2 regions of the Pseudomonas sp. FW305-7 genome follow, and region 1 is predicted to be linked to the other one. Evidence: riboswitches for the same ligand, from Rfam matches in the RefSeq annotation. Region 1 holds a riboswitch; the other holds the start of a gene.
What was found. Region 1 has a riboswitch for cobalamin ahead of AC3WMT_RS02620 (CbtB domain-containing protein). Riboswitches for the same ligand answer to the same signal wherever they lie in the genome.
Positions count from the first base shown of each region.

Region 2: another riboswitch for cobalamin. It lies ahead of cobO (cob(I)yrinic acid a,c-diamide adenosyltransferase); the one in region 1 lies ahead of AC3WMT_RS02620 (CbtB domain-containing protein).

Region 1 is NZ_JBYSZA010000001.1:549,817-553,299, forward strand. It holds cobalamin riboswitch at 1,255-1,477, shown strand; gene AC3WMT_RS02620 (CbtB domain-containing protein) at 1,602-1,799, shown strand; gene AC3WMT_RS02625 (CbtA family protein) at 1,811-2,512, shown strand; gene AC3WMT_RS02630 (cobalamin biosynthesis protein) at 2,509-2,922, shown strand; gene cobM (precorrin-4 C(11)-methyltransferase) at 3,003-3,483, shown strand, end outside.
Region 2 is NZ_JBYSZA010000025.1:27,016-30,498, reverse strand. It holds gene AC3WMT_RS24050 (PQQ-dependent sugar dehydrogenase) at 1-31, opposite strand, end outside; gene AC3WMT_RS24045 (hypothetical protein) at 98-682, opposite strand; cobalamin riboswitch at 845-1,069, shown strand; gene cobO (cob(I)yrinic acid a,c-diamide adenosyltransferase) at 1,150-1,761, shown strand; gene AC3WMT_RS24035 (cobyrinic acid a,c-diamide synthase CobB) at 1,758-3,221, shown strand; gene bluB (5,6-dimethylbenzimidazole synthase) at 3,218-3,483, shown strand, end outside.

The DNA.
Region 1 (3,483 bases):
CTGCGGTGATGGCTGCTTAGGGTTCCGCGCTTACGGCGGGTCACTTTTTGCAGACTACGAAAAATTTAGGTTTGGGGGCATATCCGTTGCTGCGGGTGTTGCTGATTAGGGTTCCGCCCTTACGGCGGGTCACTTTTTCCAGACGCCGAAAAAGTAACCAAAAAGGCTGCTCCCTGACGTACGGCACTTCGCTGTGGCTCAGTGTTCCCTCGCTACGGTGTCCATCCGGGGGCATCGCCTCCGGTTTGCTTCGCTGCACCTCCTCTCGATGTGTTTGGCTTCGCCAAACGGCGCTGCGCGCCTACCCCGGATGAACACCTCCGCTCGGCCTGCCGATGGGCCTGAAGATCAAGAGCAGGATCAAAAGCCAGATCAAAAGCCAGATCAAAAGCCAAATCAAGAGCCCCTCACCGTTGCCCTCTCCCGGAGGGAGAGGGGATTGGCCGAGGTGTTTGAGAGAGCTACGCCGACATGAAATACCGAGTCGAACTCAGATTCTGAAAGGCTCAAAAATCAGCTCCCTCTCCTTGGACCATAGCCCTCTCCCGGAGGGAGAGAGGACTGACCGAGGTGTTTGAGAGAGCTACGCCGACATGAAATACCGAGTCGAACTCAGATTCTGAAAGATTCACAAATCGGCTCCCTCTCCTTGGGGAGAGGGCTGGGGTGAGGGGCAAACCCAACACAAAACCAAAGCCAACCGCACGCTTCTCACCCCTCAACACAATGAGCGTTAGCTCAAGTACCGCCCTTGATCTTCACCAGCCATCACAATGAGCGTTAGCTCAAGTACCGCCCTTGATCTTCACCAGCCATCACAATGAGCGTTAGCTCGAGTACCGCTCTTGATCTTCACCAATCAACACAATGAGCGTTAGCTCAAGTACCGCTCTTGATCTTCACCACTCAACACAATGAGCGTTAGCTCGAGTACCGCTCTTGATCTCAAGCGCCCGTCGGAAGGCTGAGCGGAGGGATTGATCCGGGGTGGGAGCGCAGCGACCGTTTGGCGCAGCCAAACACATCGAGAGGAGGTGCAGCGCAGCAAACCGGAGGCGATGCCCCCCGGATCGATCCCGCAGCGAAGGAACCCGAGCCACAGCGAGGGCCGTACGTCAGGGTAAAGCCTTTTTGGTTACTTTTTCGGCGTCTGGAAAAAGTGACCCGCCGTAAGGGCGGAACCATAGGAAGCCGTTACCGCAGCACCAGATCCACCCCCGCAAAAAATTGACTAAAAACCCACCCCCATGCTCTCCTACACAACTTGTTACGGGTGCCCTTCACAGGGTGAAACGGGAAACCGGTGAATCATGTGCTTTACTCTTAAGCCATGTCAGTCCGGTGCTGCCCCCGCAACGGTAAGCGAGCGAAGCGTCAAAACCACTGTGCCCGCAAGGCATGGGAAGGTGACGCTTGCAGGTCGGCTTGACGCCAACCCCTCGTGAGCCCGGAGACCGGCCCATAACACACAGCCGCGCATTTGTGCGTCGCTGAACATAACAAACCCGCGGTGGGCGGGCGCTGTTCGAACCTCTGCGTGCCCGACTCGCAGGGGTTTTCATGCGCTCTATTCACCCGCTGACACTCCAGAGGGAAGCGCCATGTCGATCATCAGCAGCACCGGCAGCAACACAGACAAAATCGCCAGCAGCAGCACACTGAGCCAACGTCTGACCGCCGCCATCTTCGCGTCGATTCTCGGCGCCAGCCTCGTCTATTTCGCCGGTTTCTCGCACATCGAAGCGGTCCATAACGCTGCCCACGATACCCGCCACAGCGCCGCGTTCCCGTGCCACTGAGACCTGCCGACATGATCAAGCGAATTGCACGAACCGCAGGTTTCACCGGCCTGCTGGCCGCCCTGCTCCTCACGCTGCTGCAAAGTTTCTGGGTGTCCCCGCTGATTCTGCAGGCCGAGACGTTCGAGAAAGCCGAGCCTGTGGCTGAAGCTCACGAACACGCCGCCGGCACCGCTGCACACACCCACGATGCCGAAGCCTGGGAGCCGGAAAACGGCTGGCAGCGCGTCGTCTCGACCACTGGCGGCAATCTGGTAGTGGCCGTTGGTTTCGCTTTGATGCTCGCCGGTCTCTACACCCTGCGCGCGCCGACCAAGACCTCGCAAGGTCTGCTTTGGGGCCTCGCTGGTTACGCCACTTTCGTACTGGCGCCGACCCTGGGCTTGCCGCCTGAACTGCCAGGCACTGCCGCAGCGGATCTGGCTTCGCGGCAGATCTGGTGGATCAGCACCGCCGCCTCCACCGCTGCCGGTCTGGCGCTAATTGCGTTCAGCCGGCACTGGCTGATGAAAGTCCTCGGCGTGGCAATTCTCGCCGTGCCACATGTGATCGGCGCACCACAACCGGAAGTGCATTCGATGCTGGCTCCGGAAGCCCTCGAAGCCCAGTTCAAAATCGCTTCGCAGCTGACCAACGTCGCGTTCTGGCTGGCTCTTGGCCTGATCAGCGCCTGGCTGTTCCGCCGCAAAAGCGATGGTCAATACCACGCATGAGCAATGACAGCGCAGCGCCGACCTTTGTGGTCGGCCTGGGCTGCCAGCGCGGCTGCCCCGCCAGCACGTTGCGCGCGTTATTCGATCAAGCCTTGCAGGCCCATCGCATCGACCTCGTCGCGGTCAAGGCACTGGCCAGCATCGACTTGAAGCGCGATGAACCCGGTTTACAGGAACTCGCCGCGCAACTGGCCCTGCCCCTGCTGTACTTCAGCAGTGAAGAATTGGCCAGCTACCAACAGCGACTGAGCCACCATTCGCAAATCGCCTACGAACGCACGGGTTGCTACGGCGTGGCGGAAAGCGCGGCACTGGCCCTCGCCGAGCAACTGATTCAGGCCCCGGCAAAACTGCTGATTTCCCGACAAAAATACGCACAGGCAACGTTGGCATTGGCCGGTGCCGCGTAAAATCCCGATAATCCCCGCCATCGATCATGAGCAATCTTCATCTGAAGCGTTGCCGTGCCTCTTTTTCAAAGGATTCAACGATGACTGTTTACTTCATCGGCGCCGGCCCCGGCGACCCGGAATTGATCACCGTCAAAGGCCAGCGGCTGATCCGCAGTTGCCCGGTGATCATCTACGCAGGTTCGCTGGTGCCGGCGGCAGTGCTTGACGGTCATCAGGCTGAAACCGTGGTCAACAGCGCGGAGTTGCACCTGGAGCAGATCATCGAATTGATCAAAACCGCCCATGCCAAAGGTCAGGATGTGGCGCGGGTACACTCGGGTGATCCGAGCCTTTATGGCGCGATTGGCGAGCAGATTCGCTATCTGCGCGAGTTGAATATTCCATTCGAAATCATCCCCGGCGTCACCGCCACCGCCGCCTGCGCGGCGTTGCTCGGCGCCGAACTGACGCTGCCGGACGTGTCGCAAAGCGTGATTTTGACGCGTTATGCCGATAAGACCGCGATGCCGGCCGGCGAAGAACTCGGAAATCTGGCGCAACATGGCGCGACCATGGCGA
Region 2 (3,483 bases), on a different contig from region 1:
CGATGACGAAAACGAGCTGGGACTTGCGCATTACTGATCTTCCCTATGAATGCATTCCTAATCATAGAGGAGCGCGCAAGCCCGATGGTTCAACTGCTCAACTGCGGGCCTCTTTGAACAGCACGGCAATGCCCGGGTGATAGTTGCCGGCTTCGTTGCGCAGCTTGCGATAGGCGTAAGGGAAATACCAGGCGACGGCGCAGGTGTGTTCCTTTTGCAGGTCGTCGACCATGTCTTGCAGTTCTTCGGGGCTGGCGCTGTGCTGGGCTTTTTGTGGGGCGACAAACAGGCAGCCGAGTTTGAGGTCGCTGGCAAAGCTGATGCGTTTGGCGTCGCTGGTGATCTCCTGCAGGGCTTGGGTCAGGTTGAGGTTGTTGACCCGCGGCCAGCGTTGCGTGGCCTGGATGTATGCGCGGTCCTCGCTGCCGGCGAGAAACAGGTCGGCACGGGCATTGCGCTCACCGTCTTCGTTTTGCTTGCGGGTGGCCGTATGTTCCAGCGTCACCAGCTCGGCCATCCATGCCGCCGCCGAGAGCAGGCCGAGATTGGCTTTCTCGTCATGCCAGTAGGGCGTGTCGCTGTCGCCGCGCACGGCATTGTAGCGGTCGATACAGTCAAACCAGCGTTCAAGCACCGGGCGCAGGAATTCCAGGCGCGGGTTGCTGATGATCATGCCTTGCATCGTAATCATCCTTATTGTTGTGATGGCTTTTTCGAGAAAAGCATGGCTCTTTGATATCACTTGTCTGAGCGTGGCACAAGATTGACGCCAGTTAATTGATCGACGGCAGTTATTCGCCCGACGGCCCCCTCTTTAATTGACGCTCCACCCCCAACCCTCTAACCTTCGCGGCTTGTTTCAGGTGCTCTGTGACCTGCGTCGACAGAGTGAAACAGGGAAGCCGGTGAGGGTTGTCTTCGAGCGAAGAGCGACCACGATCCCGGCGCTGCCCCCGCAACGGTAAATGAGTGAAAACTGCGTCGAATGCCACTGCTCAAAGCGGGAAGGCGCGCAGTCAGGCGAACGCCGCTCATGAGCCCGGAGACCGGCCTGATCCATCCAGCGGCATCACGGTGGGCGATGCCAGGCTTTTTGCCGTCTATTCTTGTGCCTGCCCGCCGTTATCCAGCCTCAACGGAGAGCTCCCCATGACTGATTCCCCCGAGCGTGACGAACGCCATCTGGCGCGTATGCAGCGCAAAAAAGCCGTAATCGACGAACGCATCGCCAACTCGCCTGACGAGTGCGGCCTGGTGCTGGTGCTCACCGGTAATGGCAAAGGCAAAAGCAGCTCGGCGTTCGGCATGCTCGCCCGCGCCATGGGCCACGGCATGCAGTGCGGCGTGGTGCAGTTCATCAAGGGCCGCAACAGCACGGGCGAAGAGTTGTTCTTCCGCCGCTTCCCGGAGCAAGTGCGTTTCCACGTCATGGGCGAGGGCTTTACCTGGGAAACCCAGGATCGTCAGCGCGACATCGCCGCAGCCGAAGCGGCGTGGGCGGTTTCCCGCGAACTGCTGCGCGATCCGTCGATCGGTCTGGTGGTGCTGGATGAATTGAACATCGCCCTCAAACACGGCTACCTCGATCTTGATCAGGTACTCAGCGATTTGCAGGCGCGTCCGCCGATGCAGCATGTGATCGTCACCGGTCGCGGCGCCAAGCCGGAAATGATCGAGATGGGCGACACGGTCACCGAAATGGGCATGCTCAAACACGCCTTCCAGGCCGGTATCAAAGCGCAGAAAGGCGTCGAACTTTGAATCAACCACGTCACTGCCCGGCGGTCCTCATCGCCGCGCCGGCCTCCGGTCAGGGCAAGACCACCGTCACCGCAGCACTCGCCCGTCTGCATCGCAATCAGGGGCGCAAGGTCCGCGTGTTCAAATGCGGCCCGGATTTTCTCGACCCGATGATTCTCGAGCGCGCCAGCGGTGCGCCGGTTTATCAATTGGACATGTGGATGGTCGGCGAGCAGGAAAGCCGTCGCCTGTTATGGGAAGCCGCTGCTGAAGCCGATCTGATTCTGATCGAAGGCGTGATGGGATTGTTTGACGGCACGCCGTCGAGCGCTGATCTGGCGCGGCATTTTGGTGTGCCGGTCCTCGGTGTGATCGACGGCACGGCGATGGCGCAGACCTTTGGTGCGTTGGCGCTTGGATTGGCGCGCTATCAGCCGGACTTGCCGTTTGCCGGCGTGCTGGCCAACCGCGTCGGCACCCTGCGCCATGCGCAATTGCTCGAAGGCAGCCTCACCGAAGGTTTGCGCTGGTACGGCGCGTTGTCTCGCGAAACCGGCATCGAACTGCCGAGCCGCCATCTCGGCCTCGTGCAGGCCAGCGAACTGAATGATCTCGACGTGCGCCTCGATGCGGCCGCCGCAGCGCTTGCCAGCAGTTGCGAGGTAGCGCTGCCACCGGCCGTGGAGTTCGCCGCGCCTGACGTGATCGCCGCCGAGCCATTGCTCGAAGGCGTGCGCATTGCCGTTGCTCGCGATGAAGCCTTTGCCTTCACCTATGGCGCGAGCCTCGACCTGTTGCGCGCAATGGGTGCCGAATTGAGCTTCTTCTCGCCGATCCGCGATACGCAATTACCCGAGGCGGACAGCCTGTATCTGCCCGGTGGTTATCCGGAATTGCATCATGTTGCGCTGTCGCAGAACACCGCGATGCTCGACGCGATCCGTGCGCATCACGCGGCTGGCAAACCGTTACTCGCCGAGTGCGGCGGCATGCTGTATCTGCTCGATTCCTTGACTGACGTTGAAGGCACTCGCGCTGAACTGGTCGGTTTGCTGGCGGGCGATGCGGTGATGCAAAAGCGTCTCGCGGCTTTGGCCCTGCAAGCGGTGGATCTGCCGGAGGGTTCGCTGCGCGGTCACACCTATCATCATTCCCTGACCACCACCGAGCTGACGCCGATTGCCCGGGGCCTGAGCCCGAATGGCGGGCGTGGGGCCGAGGCGGTTTATCGGGAAGGGCGGATGACGGCTTCTTACGTGCACTTTTATTTCCCGTCGAATCCGACGGCGATTGCCGCGCTGTTTGCGCCAGATCTCAAGGCCGCCATCGCTGGCAAGCCAGCTCCCACAGTGGGCGGTGTAAAGCCTGAAGAAATGCGATCGCCATTAGGGACTGGTAGTCCAGCTTCTGTGGTGGCCGATTCAATGTCTGAAGAAACCCAATCCCCTGTGGGAGCTGGCTTGCCAGCGATGGGGCCATGACCGACAACGCATTCTCCGAAGCCGAGCGCGCAGCGGTTTATCGAGCCATCGCTGAACGCCGCGACATGCGTCACTTCACCGGTGGCACGGTCGCGCCCGAACTGCTGGGGCGACTGCTCGAGGCCGCGCATCAGGCCCCCAGCGTCGGCCTGATGCAGCCCTGGCGCTTCATCCGTATCAGCGACCGAGCCCTGCGCGGGCAGATCCAGAATCTGGTGGAAGAAGAACGCATCCGTACCGCCGAAGCGCTCGGCGAGCGCAG